3 regions of the Variovorax sp. 350MFTsu5.1 genome follow, and region 1 is predicted to be linked to each of the others. Evidence: predicted binding sites of a transcription regulator. Region 1 holds the regulator's gene; each other region holds the start of a gene.
What was found. The regulator LexA, encoded in region 1, represses DNA repair genes until DNA is damaged. The targets are predictions, from matches to a motif close to ACTGTATNNNNATACAGT.
Positions count from the first base shown of each region.

Region 2: ABL843_RS02685 (ATP-dependent helicase) is a predicted target of LexA. The motif match lies at 1,984-2,001, and genes of this name have one in related genera.
Region 3: ABL843_RS21165 (PA0069 family radical SAM protein) is a predicted target of LexA. The motif match lies at 2,379-2,396, and genes of this name have one in related genera.

Region 1 covers NZ_CP157620.1:3,686,289-3,690,623, forward strand. The annotation lists gene kdsB (3-deoxy-manno-octulosonate cytidylyltransferase) at 1-407, shown strand, start outside; gene adk (adenylate kinase) at 545-1,201, shown strand; gene ABL843_RS16720 (asparaginase) at 1,265-2,230, opposite strand; gene lexA (transcriptional repressor LexA) at 2,304-2,987, shown strand; gene ABL843_RS16730 (hypothetical protein) at 3,133-3,510, shown strand; gene ABL843_RS16735 (D-2-hydroxyacid dehydrogenase family protein) at 3,635-4,335, shown strand, end outside.
Region 2 covers NZ_CP157620.1:606,945-611,279, forward strand. The annotation lists gene ABL843_RS02675 (YoaK family protein) at 1-721, opposite strand, end outside; gene corA (magnesium/cobalt transporter CorA) at 789-1,775, opposite strand; gene ABL843_RS02685 (ATP-dependent helicase) at 2,015-4,135, shown strand.
Region 3 covers NZ_CP157620.1:4,629,741-4,634,075, forward strand. The annotation lists gene ABL843_RS21160 (LysR family transcriptional regulator) at 89-988, shown strand; gene ABL843_RS21165 (PA0069 family radical SAM protein) at 1,256-2,350, opposite strand; gene ABL843_RS21170 (GbsR/MarR family transcriptional regulator) at 2,475-3,068, shown strand; gene ABL843_RS21175 (thiol-disulfide oxidoreductase DCC family protein) at 3,128-3,550, shown strand; gene ABL843_RS21180 (SAM-dependent methyltransferase) at 3,581-4,335, shown strand, end outside.

The DNA.
Region 1 (4,335 bases):
CGATGAGCACCGCCGCCCACGAGATCGACTCGGTCGGCGACTTCATGAATCCCAATGTCGTGAAGGTCGTGCTCGATGCGCAGGGCAACGCGATGTACTTCAGCCGCGCGCCGATCCCTTGGTGGCGCGACGGCTCCGCCAATGGCGCCGCGCCTGCGATGCTGCCTGCTACCCCCGCTGCACTGCGCCACATCGGAATCTACGGCTACCGCGCCGGCTTCGTGCGGCGATTTCCTTCGCTGCCCCCTGCGCCCGTCGAGTCGACGGAGGCACTCGAACAGCTGCGCGCGCTGTGGCACGGGCATCGCATCGCGGTGCATGTGAGCCATGTGGCGCCGGGGCCCGGCATCGACACGCCGGAAGACCTGGCGCGCGTGCGCGCCGTCTTCGCGGCGGCCGGCGCCTGAGCCTGCGCGTCTCCACGGCCACTGACAGCGGGATTTCCCGAAGGGCACGCATGCTATCCTCGAAGCAACTCCGCCCAGCCCAGCCATGGGGCCGACGCTCGGCGCGACACAAAATCTAAGAACCGTCCGAGGACACCATGAGACTAATTTTGCTGGGCGCGCCCGGGGCGGGCAAAGGCACGCAAGCGGCCTTCATTTGCCAGAAATACAGCATTCCCCAGATTTCGACCGGCGACATGCTGCGCGCAGCCGTCAAGGCCGGCACGCCGCTCGGGCTGCAGGCCAAGGCCGTCATGGACGCCGGCGCACTGGTCAGCGACGACCTGATCATCAATCTCGTGAAGGAACGCATCGCGCAGCCCGACTGCGCTAGCGGCTTCCTGTTCGACGGCTTCCCCCGCACCATTCCCCAGGCCGACGCCATGAAGGCGGCAGGCGTCAAGCTCGACTACGTGCTCGAGATCGACGTGCCCTTCGGCGACATCATCGAGCGCATGAGCGGCCGCCGCTCGCACCCGGCTTCGGGCCGCACCTACCACGTCAAGTTCAACCCGCCCAAGGTGGAAGGCAAGGACGACGTGACCGGCGAGGACCTCATCCAGCGTGAGGACGACAAGGAAGAAACCGTGCGCAAGCGGCTCGACGTGTACAGCCAGCAGACGCGTCCGCTGGTCGACTACTACTCCGCCTGGGCCAAGGCCGATCCGGCCGCCGCGCCTAAGTACCGCGCCATCAAGGGCGTGGGCACGGTCGACGAGATCACCCAGCGCGCCTTGGCCGCGCTGAGCAGCTGATCGAAAGATCGACCGATCATCCGACTCGCAGCAAACCGCCCCTCCAGAGGGGCGGTTCTGCTTTCAGCCCAGCAATTCGAGCATCAGGGCGATGCGGGCCTTCGCGGGCGTCAGCGAGCCCGCATCGCGAAGCGGATCCCCCGCCTTCGGCAGGATGCGCCCGCTCGAGCAGCGCGTGGCTCGGAGCACCTCGATGCCGGCGTCCCGGGCCTCGAGCGCGGCAGCTTCCAGCGCATGGTGCAAGGTGCCGTTGCCGGTGGTGGCAAGCACCAGTCCGCGCAGAGGATCCGCTCCGCCCGCCTGAAGCAGCGCCTCGATCGCCGCACCGCTGGCACCGGCGTGGCTCATCACGATCTCCACGCGTGGCCACTGCACCTCGGTAGCACCGAAGAGCTTCACTACCGGCAGCGTTCCGCCTTGCGGCCACGACCGGACAAGGCGCACCTCGCCCTCCTCCACATAGCCCACGGGGCCCGCATCGCCCGAAGCAAAGGCGTCCAGCCGATAGGTATGGACCTTCTGGATGTCGACGCCGGCATGGATCGCCCCGGCGCACACCACGGTGACTCCGTGCGCACCCCGTGTGGCGGCGACGCTGATTGCATCACGAACGTTCTGCGGACCGTCCGGCGACAGCGCGGTGGCCGGGCGCATCGCGCAGGTCAGCACGACGGGCTTGGACGGCACCAGCACAGAATGCAGGAAGAACGCGGTTTCCTCGATCGTGTCGGTGCCGTGCGTGATCACCACACCCGCCACATCGGCCTGCGCCAGCCAGTGCGCGCAGCGCCGGGCCAGCTGCTGCCAGATGGCGAAGGACATGTCCTTGCTGTCGACCTGAGCCACCTGCTCGGCCTCCAGCATCACGCCGTCGGGTGCCTCGATGCCACCCAGCAGGTCGGCCACGCCCACCTGCGCGGCGGTGTAGCCGATGTTGTCGCCGCTGCTGGCGGCCCGGCCCGCGATGGTGCCGCCGGTGCCCAGAACCACCACGCGGCGCGGCAGTTCGGGCGAAGAGGAATTGACCATGGCTTGTCAACTTCTAAAAACTGGTTAAAAATACAGGCACTGGATATCCAACCAGTGCCGCAAGGAACCACACATGCAGTTCGCCGTGAAGCTTACAGCCCGCCAGCAGCAGATCCTGGACCTCATCCAGAGCGCCATCGCACGCACCGGTGCGCCACCCACGCGCGCCGAAATCGCCAATGAACTCGGGTTCAAGTCCGCCAATGCCGCCGAAGAGCACCTGCAGGCACTGGCGCGAAAGGGCGTCATCGAGCTGGTCAGCGGCACTTCCCGCGGCATCCGCCTCAAGGGCGACGCGCTGCGCTCGCTCAACGAAACGCGCCATCGCGAGGGTGGACAGTTCTCCCTCTCGCTGCCCGGCATGGCCCAGCTGGCGCTGCCGCTCATCGGCCGCGTCGCAGCCGGCTCGCCAATCCTGGCTCAAGAGCACGTCGACCAGACCTTCTACGTCGAGAACACGCTGTTCCAGCGCCAGCCCGACTACCTGCTCAAGGTGCGCGGCATGTCGATGCGCGACGCCGGCATCATGGACGGCGACCTGCTCGCGGTGCAGGCCACCAAGGAAGCACGCAACGGCCAGATCGTTGTCGCGCGCCTGGGCGACGAAGTGACCGTCAAGCGCCTGAAGCGCAACAAACAGGTCATCGAGCTGCACGCCGAGAACCCCGAATACCCGACCATCATCGTGCAGCCCGGCGAGCCTTTCGAAATCGAAGGCCTCGCGGTCGGACTCATTCGGAACACCATGCTGATGTAGGCCGCTGCGACCTGCTTTCCAGAGCAACAGCACCCCATCCGGCAGCGACAGGTGGCGGGCGTATGGCGAAGAGTCGCCATCACCCTGTCGCGGCCGATTCAAGAAATCCTGCCTGTGTTCAACCTCATACTTTTTTGGAGTTCACATGGGAATCGCCCTTCTCGCCATCGCCGACATCTGGATGCCGCTGCAATCGCTGGCCAACCGGCTGATGCCCGCACGCCGCCCCTCCCATCGCAGGGATCATCTCGATTCCGCAGAGTCCTCCGCTGGACTGCGCTACGTGGCCGTGCGCCCCGCCTGTACAGCCCGCACCGGCGGCACCGCCCCTTCTGAAGCAGCCGCTGCGGCACGCCCGCTGCGCGTGGTCCGCGTGGTCGACGGCAAGGGCCAGCAGCGCAACAGCAATCGGGTGCTGATCTCCGGCCGCATGGCCGACGTCTGCGCCGAACTCGACCGCCTGGCCGCTCTGGAAGCCGCCGAAACACTGGCCGCGGCCCCTCGCTCGACACGTCTGCATTGAACCTGCACTGAGCCCGGTATCGGATCCTGTACCGGGCCCGAACCGCTCTGCAAGCGGCTGCAGGGCGGGTATCCAAACGTTCGCCGGCGCGACATTCCAATGCTGCGAGGCACAATGGCACGCCATGAACATTGTGATCCTCGACGATTACCAGGACGCCGTACGCAAGCTGCGCTGCGCTTCCAAGCTGGACGCATACGCGGCCAAGGTCTATACCAACACGGTCAAAGGCATTGGGCAGTTGTCGGTCCGACTCAAGGACGCCGACGTGATCGTGCTGATCCGCGAACGCACCCAGATCTCGCGCCAGCTCATCGAGAAGCTCCCGAAGCTCAAGCTCATTTCCCAGACGGGGCGCGTCGCCGGACACATCGACGTCGCGGCCTGCACCGAGCGCGGCGTGGCCGTGGCAGAGGGTTCCGGCTCTCCCCAGGCGCCCGCCGAGCTCACCTGGGCGCTCATCATGGCCGCCATGCGCCGGCTGCCGCAGTACATCAGCAACCTCAAGCACGGCGCCTGGCAGCAGTCCGGGCTCAAGTCGGCCTCGATGCCGCCCAATTTCGGCATCGGCTCCGTACTCAAGGGCAAGACTCTGTGCATCTGGGGCTACGGGCGCATCGGCCAGCTGGTGGCGCGCTACGGGCAGGCCTTCGGCATGCAGGTCGTGATCTGGGGCCGTGAAGCCAGCTGCGCCAAGGCGCGCTCCGACGGCTTCCAGGTGGCCCAGAACCGCCATGAGTTCTTCGCCGCGGCCGACGTGCTGTCGGTGCACCTGCGGCTCAACGAAGAGACCAACGGCCTCATCACCCTCGAGGACCTCTCGCG
Region 2 (4,335 bases), 3.1 Mb from region 1:
GCGGCGGGATCGACAGCGCCAGCAGCAGCGCCGCCAGCGGCACCACGCAGACGAAGCCCACGTACTTGAAGCCCAGCGCCCCCGCCGCGCCGCCGAGCACGAACATGCCGACCAGCCCGCCGGCGCGGCGCATGCGGCTGCGGTCGTGGCGTACGGGCAGGGCGTGCGCCGGCGCCGATTTCGAGCGGCGGTTCCAGTAGAGCATCTTGCCGATCTCGATGCCCATGTCGGTGATGTTGCCGGTCATGTGGGTGGTGCGGATGCTGCCGCCCGAGGTCTTGGAGGCCACCGCGTTCTGCAGGCCCATGATGAAGGACAGCAGCAGCACGGTGAGCGGCACCGCGAAGGGCGTGGCCCAGGTCAGCGTGATGGCGCCCATGAGCCCGAAGGGAAACATCAGCGCCGCCTCCAGCATCAGCGGCAGTGCGTACACGCCGTGCATGCGGTGCTGGCGGGCCCAGTTGACGAGCACCGCGCACACGGCTGCGCCGGTCAGGAAGGCCAGGATCGCGCCCAGTGCGTTCAAGAGCAGCTTGACGTTGCCCAGCACCATGCCGTCGGCCAGCTGCGAGGCGAAGCCGGTCATGTGCGAGGTGTACATGTGCAGCACGAGAAAGCCGCCCGCGTTGATGGCGCCGGCATTGAAGGCCAGCAGGAGGCCCAGCGCGGTGTTGGTCGACGGCGCGCGGTGGCGGTTGGTGAGAAAGCGAATTCTGCGCAAGATGGCTCTCCGGTCGGCGCTTGGGGCCGGAGCCACTCTAGCACCGGGGCCGCCCGGGGAGGCTCTGCTACTTGAGCCAGCCGCGCCGGCGGAAGTACCACATCGGCACCAGCGCGCTCGCCGCCATGAGCACGATGGCGTAGGGGTAGCCCATGGCCCAGTCGAGCTCGGGCATGAACTTGAAGTTCATGCCGTAGATGCTGGCGATCAGCGTCGGCGGCAGCAGCGCCACGCTGGCCACCGAGAAGATCTTGATGGTCTTGTTCTGGTTGATGTTGATGAAACCGACGGTCGCATCCATCAGGAAGTTGATCTTGTCGAAGAGGAAGGCCGTGTGGTTGTCCAGCGACTCGATGTCGCGCAGGATCTGGCGGGCCTCCTCGAACTGCTCGGCGTTGAGCATCTTGCTGCGCATCATGAAGCTGACGGCGCGGCGCGTGTCCATCACGTTGCGGCGGATGCGCCCGTTCAGGTCTTCCTGCCGCGCGATGGCGCCGAGCACCTCGCCGGCCAGCTCGTCGCTGACGTTGCCCGACAGCACCTTCTTGCTCGCGGCCTCGAGCTCGTCGTAGATGTTCTCCAGCGAGTCGGCCGAGTATTCGGCGTCGGCGTCGAAGAGCTTGAGCATCACTTCCTTGGCGTCCTCGATCAGCCCCGGCGCGCGCCTCGCGCGCATGCGCAGCAGGCGGAACACGGGCACGTCCTCGTCGTGGATCGAGAACAGCACGCCGCGGCTGCGCAGGTCGGTGTTGTGCTGGTTGAGGATGAAGGCCACGCGCACGGCGCGCGGGGCTTCGTCGTCGTCGATCAGGAAGTCGGAGCGGATGTGCAGCTCGCCGTTGTCTTCCTCGTAGAAGCGCGCCGATTCCTCGATGTCCTCGTCCATCGCGTCTTCGGGGATGGACAGGCCGTAGTACTGCTTGATCCAGCGCTTCTCTTCGAGCGTGGGCGACTCGAGGTCGACCCAGATCGGCTGGAATCTGGAGAGCTCTTCGAGGGCCTCGATTTCTTCCTGGACTAGGCGGCCGTTGGCGAGCGTGAAGATGTTGAGCATGGGGCTCACTCCCGGGAATGACTGACTGGACGGTGGGCGAGGGGAGGGGCGCTTTCAATTCCCCGGCCCGACGTGCGCAGGAAGCGCGAAAAAAGCGTCAGCGAAAGGGAGTTGAAAGCTGCCGAGACGGGGCGGTTTCCATAGGAAAAATCTCCGGTTGCAGCGTGGCCCGATTATGTCACCGGCCACATGTCGGCGAGGTGGCCGGACTGGACGGGCATACAGTAAAGTCACGGTCCATGCAGAGCACTGCGCTTCCCGTTTTTTCCGCCGCGCCGAAGACCCAGGCCGAACGCCTGGCGCAGGCACTGGCCTCGCTCAACGAGGCGCAGCGCTCGGCGGTGGAGCACGGTGTGGCCGCGGCCACCGCCGGCCCGGACGAACGGCCGCTGCTCGTCATCGCCGGTGCCGGCTCGGGCAAGACCAGTACGCTGGCGCATCGGGTGGCCAGCCTCATCGCCGGCGGCGTCGATCCGCAGCGCCTGCTGCTGCTGACCTTCTCGCGCCGCGCCGCGCAGGAAATGGAGCGCCGCGCCGGCCGCGTGCTCGCGCAGGTGCTGGGGCTTAAGTCGGAGGCGCCGCCCGCGCTGCCGTGGGCCGGCACCTTCCATGGCATCGGCGCGCGGCTGCTGCGCGAGTACGCGCCGCAGATCGGGCTCGACGAGAACTTCACCATCCACGACCGCGGCGACGCCGAAGACCTGATGGGGCTGGTGCGCCACGAGCTCGGGCTTTCTTCCACCGTCAACCGCTTCCCGCGAAAGGGCACCTGCCTGTCGATCTACTCGCGCTGCGTGAACACCCGCGCGCCGCTGGCCCATGTGCTCAAGGAAGCCTTTCCCTGGTGCGACGAATGGGAGGCCGAGCTGAAGAAGCTGTTCGGCGCGTACGTCGAGGCCAAGCAGCGGCAGAACGTGCTCGACTACGACGACCTGCTGCTCTACTGGGCCGAGATGGCGGCCGAGCCCGCGCTGGCCGCGCACATCGGCGCGCGCTTCGACCATGTGCTGGTCGACGAATACCAGGACACCAACCTGCTGCAGGCGTCGATCCTGCTGGCGCTCAAGCCCGACGGGCGCGGCGTGACGGTGGTGGGGGACGACGCGCAGTCGATCTATTCCTTCCGCGGCGCAACGGTACGCAACATCCTCGACTTTCCCTCGCAGTTCACGCAGCCTGCGCGCGTGGTCACGCTGGAGCGCAACTATCGCTCGACGCAGCCGATCCTCGACGTGTCTAACCGCGTCATCGCGCAGGCCGCCGAGCGGCACGCCAAGACGCTGTGGACCGACAAGCCTTCGGCCGGCAAGCCGCTGCTCGTGCTCGTGCCCGACGAGGCGGGGCAGGCGCGCTGGGTGGCCGACAAGGTGCTGGCGCACCGCGAGGGCGGGCTGGCGCTGAAGTCGCAGGCGGTGCTGTTCCGCACCTCGTCGCACAGCGCCGCGCTCGAACTCGAGCTGGCGCGGCGCAACATCCCGTTCGTGAAGTTCGGCGGGCTCAAGTTTCTGGAGGCCTCGCATGTGAAGGACCTGCTCGCGGTGCTGCGCTTCGCGCAGAACCCACGCGGGCGCATGGCGGGCTTTCGCGTGACGCAGCTCATCCCCGGTATCGGGCCCGCCACGAGCGCGCGCCTGCTCGATGCGATGGAGCAGGCGGCCGACCCGGCCCAGGCGGTGCGCGAGTTCGTGCCGCCTTCCGCTGCGCGCGCGCAATGGGCCGACTTCGCGAAGGCCTACGAGGCGCTGCGGGAGCCTGCGCTGAAGTGGCCGGCCGACGTCGAGCTGGCGATGGACTGGTATCTGCCGCATCTGGAGCGCCTGTACGAAGACACCTCCGGCGTGCGGCGCGCCGACGTGGAGCAGCTCGCGCGGCTCGCGGCCGGTTACGCCTCGCGCGAACGCTTCCTCACCGAACTCACGCTCGATCCGCCCGAAGCCACCAGCGACCGACCGGGGCCGCCGCTGCTGGACGAGGACTACCTGATCCTCTCGACCATCCATTCGGCCAAGGGGCAGGAATGGAATTCGGTTCACGTGCTCAATGTGGTCGACGGCTGCCTGCCGGCCGATGTCGCGCAGAGCGCGCAAGAACTGGAGGAGGAGCGGCGCCTGCTCTATGTGGCGATGACACGGGCGCGCGACCACCTGCACCTGCTGGTGCCGCAGCGCTTCCATGTCACGCAGCAGGCGGCGCGCGGCGACCGGCACCTGTATGCCAACCGCACACGCTTCATCGCCGATGCCGACCTGGAAGGCTTCGAGCAGCAGACCTGGCCGCCCCCGCCGGAGCGTCCGCCGGCGGTGCCGCCGCCCAGCTCGGTGATCGATCTGCGCAACAGGATGCGGGCCGCCTGGCGCTGAGCCGGAGACGGCATGGACAGGCCCTTGTGCCGGCATGGTCACCGGCGGGCCGGCATTGAAACACTTGTTTCCAAATCGCGGTATCGCCAGCCCCGCGCGTGCCCGCAGCTATCGATTCGCTAGCGTGTGAAAAGCTGCTCACGAAGCTGCAAAACCCCGGGCAACTCAGGTATTGCAATACCGTGACAGCTTGGGCATAG
Region 3 (4,335 bases), 940 kb from region 1:
GACGGGGATACTTTTGCATGCGCAAATGATTGATGCGCCCCCAAAGCCAGTCCAATACTGTTTTCTCGAAAAGGCATATGACCAGCGTATGGCAGCACCAGACTTCAGAACGCTCCGCTACTTCGTGGCCGTTGCCGAGGAACGCAGCGTGGGCAAGGCCGCAAGGCGGCTCAACATGGCGCAGCCACCGCTGTCGGTGCACATCCGGAACCTGGAAGCCTCGGTGGGAACGCCCCTGTTCCAGCGCACGGCGCGCGGCATGGAGATCACCGATGCCGGCAATGCGCTCTTCAGGCGCGCGAAGGAAGCCCTGCTGCTGGCCAACGAGGGCTTCGACGCCGCGCGGGCCATAGGCTCGGGCAGCAGGGGCCGGCTCACCGTCGGAACCATGGTGGTGCTCTCTTACCTGGTGCTGCCCCGCCTGGAGAATGCGCTGCGCGCGAAGCTGCCCGACGTGGAGATCCAGTACGTGGAGCTCAACGCGGTGAACAACATCTCGGCCGTCACCGATTCCGACGTGTCGGTGGCGATCTGCATTCCGCCCATCGCGCAGGCCGGCATCTCGGTCGAGCGCATCGGCACCCAGCCGCTGATGCTGGCGGTGCGCGCGGATTCGCCGCTGGCGCGCATGGCCAGCGTTCCGCTGCAGCGGCTCGAGGGCGTGCCGCTCATCGGGCTGCCGGTGCCCGAGGGCGATCTCGACAAGTCGGTGGTGGCCTCGATGCTGCGGCGGCACGGCGTCGGCATGCCCGTCGCGCAGCGGGTCGAGACCATGGTGTCGGCGCTGGCACTGGTGCTCGCGGGCCAGGGCGTGGCCATCCTGCCCGCATGCGCGCGGATCGGCCGGCCGCCGGGCGTGGTGTTCAGGCCGCTGCGCAACGTCGACGCGAAGATGGAGATCGCCGCCTGCTGGCGCAGCGACTGGGACAGCCCGCTGATCCAGCCCTTCCTGGCGTGCGCGCGGGCCTCGGTGCGACAGGCGGCCTAGCTAGGGCCTGTTCACACTATTTCCGGGGTCGCGTTGGTGCTTCAAGGGGCTGGCTGCAAGGCGCCCGTGCGCAGCAAGGCTGAAGCCTTGCAAGCGCGGGCAACGCCGCAGACGGCCCCTTGGAGCACCAACCCTGCGGGAAGGGCAGCCAGGGCGGGCCACTCGGCGTTGCGTTCCTAGCGTGTGCGCATGCACACGCGTCGTCACGCGCCTTGATTGGCCCGCCCTGGCTGCCCTTCGCGACCCCGGAAATAGTGTGAACAGGCCCTAGAACAGGCTGCCCTGCCCCGCCACGCCCGGCGGGCGGAACGCGGAAATCTCGAGCGGAATGCGCTCCCGGTTGTAGCCCAGGCGGTTCGTCGCCTTCTGGAAGCGCTGGTGGATCAGGTCGGCCCACAGGCCCGAGCCTTTCATGCGCGTGGCGAAGTCGGCGTCGTAGTCCTTGCCGCCGCGCATCTCGTGGATGCGCGCCATGATGCGGTCGGCGCGCTGCGGGTAGTGCAGCGCCAGCCACTCCTTGAAGAGCGGAGCCACTTCCCACGGCAGGCGGACCACCGTGTAGAAGGCGCTGCGCGCGCCGGCCTCCCATGCGGCTTCGAGCACCTGTTCCATGTCTTCGGTCACGAAGGGAATCTGCGGCGCCACGCTCACGCCCACCGGCACGCCGGCCTCGGTGAGCGTGCGGATCGTGCGAAGCCGGCGGTGCGGCGCGGCGGCACGCGGCTCCAGCTTGCGGGCGAGGTCGCCGTCGAGCGTGGTCACGGTGATGTACACGGCCGCCAGGTGGTCGGCCGCCATGGGCGCGATCAGGTCGAGATCGCGCTCGACGGCGCTCGACTTGGTGACCAGCGCGAACGGGTGCCGCGCCTCGCCCAGCAGCTCGATCACCGAGCGCGTCAGCCGCAGTTCGCGCTCGATGGGCTGGTAGCAGTCGGTGGCGGTGCCGATGGCGATGTAGCTGGGCCGGTAGCTCTTGCGCCCGAGCTCGGTGCGCAGCACCTCGGCGATGTTGCGCTTGGCGATCAGCTTGGTCTCGAAGTCGAGGCCGGGCGACAGGTTGAGGTAGCTGTGCGTGGGCCGCGCGAAGCAGTAGATGCAGCCGTGCTCGCAGCCCCGGTAGGGGTTGAGGGAGCGGTCGAAGTAGATGTCGGGCGAGTCGTTCTCGTTGAGGGCCGACTTCACGTCCTCGAAGCGCACCTCGGTGGCCAGGGGCTGCAGCGTCTCGGCCTCGGCCGCGCCTTCTTCCAGCGTGCCCCAGCCGTCGTCGAAGGCGTCGCGCTCGTCCTTGGAGAAACGGTGTGCGATGTGCGTGGCCGCGCCGCGGCCCTTGATGGCGTGGATGGGAATGAAGGCGGCTGGCATGGTCGGCGACTCCTTGGTAACTCGATTTACTGTTTATTCATACAGTATTCCACTGATTCACCGTCATTGCCGATTTTTTAATTTCTTTCTTGACAGAAATTTCGAGAATCCTAAACTCGGCGCCATGGAACTCACCGACATCCAACGCAAGTTCGTCCTGCACTGGGGCGAAATGGGCTCGCTGTGGGGCGTCAACCGCACCGTCTCGCAGATCCACGCCCTGCTCTTCGCCTACGGCAAGCCCATGAACGCCGAGGAGTTGTGCGACACGCTCGGCGTGGCCCGCTCCAACATCAGCAACAGCCTGAAGGAACTGCAGGCCTGGAACCTGGTCCGCATCACCCACACGCTGGGCGACCGGCGCGACTATTTCGAGACCAGCGTCGACGTGTGGGAGCTGTTCCGCACCGTGGTGCGCGAGCGCAAGGAGCGCGAGTTCGACCCCACGGTGCGCGTGCTGCGAGAGCTGGTGTCCAGCCCCGACTTCCAGAAGGAGCCCGCCGACGCGCAGGACCGCATCCGCTCCACGATGGAGCTCATGGAGAAGCTGGCCACCTGGGCCGACGAGATGCTGCGGCTGTCGCCCGGCACGCTCGACAAGGTGATGACGCTGGGTGCCAGCGTGCAGAAGTTCGTTCGCGGCGATTCGTCGCAAGGCGGCAAGGGTGACAAGGGCGAAGACCCGGACGCGCACCACGCCAGCCTTCCCATGATCTGAGTCTCTTTTTTTGCCCAATAGTTTCTGTTTTGACAGAAATATCGAGAACAAAGAACGCCATGAGCCACATCGCAACACCTGTCTACCCGCTCACGATCTATTTCGATGCAAGCTGCGCGATCTGCTCCGCCGAAATGGGCGCCCTCAAGGCACGCGACGCTGCCGGCCGGCTTCAACTGGTCGACTGCTCGCCCATCGGCTTCACCGGCGGCCCGGCACCGCGCGAGGCGCTGATGGCGGCCATCCACGTCTCCAGCGCCGACGGCAAGGTGCACGTCGGCGTGCCGGCCATCCGCATCTGCCGCGCGGCGGTGGGCCTGTCCAGCGGCGGCCTGCTGCTCGACCTGCCGCTGGTCGCGCCGCTGGCCGATTGCGCCTATGCGCTGCTGGCACGCAACCGCTACCGCGTTCCGCGCTGGCTGGCCGCCAGGCTGGCGGGGCGCGTCGCCCCTTCATGCGATGACGGCAACTGCCGCATCTGAAGAAGAAACAACCACACGAGGGAACCCACCATGCCCACCGTCTTCCAGCCCGACTTCCGCATGCCGCGCGGAACTGTCGAGCACACCGGCGCCCCCATCACCGCCGAGGACACGCAGGACTACTTCACCGAGGTCGCGACCGACTACAGCGCCTGGAGCCCCAGCTACAACATGCACTTCGGATTCTGGCGCGCGGGGCTGAACCCGCTGCGACGCGAGGGCATGCTGGTCGAGATGAACCGCATGGTCGGCCGTGCGCTGCGCCTCGACGATGCACCCCGCCGCTGCGTGATCGACATGGGCTGCGGCGCCGGCGCCACCGCGCGCACGCTGGTCGGCGACCACGCATCGCTCTATGCCATCACCGTGACCAACGTCGCCGTGCAGAACCGCATCGCCGCGAAGCTCGATGCCGCGGCCGGTGTGGCCGACCGCATGGCCCACATCGAAGCCGACTACACCCGCACCGGTCTGCCTGCGGCCCAAGCCGACGGTGCGTGGGCTGTAGAAAGCGCCTGCTATGCCGGCGGCACCGACAAGGCCGACTTCATCCGCGAGGCCGCGCGACTGCTCAAGCCCGGGGCGCGCCTCGCGGTGGTCGACGGCTTCCTGCTGCGCCGCAACCCCGGCCGGCTCGCAAGCTGGCTGCACCGCCTGTGGGCTGACAGCTGGGCCGTGCCCACGCTGGCCGTGCGCGAAGACTTCGTTGCCGCATTGCACGAGAACGGCTTCGAAGACGTCGAAGTGAAGTCACTGCGCTGGCGCGTCGCGCCCAGCGCGCTGCA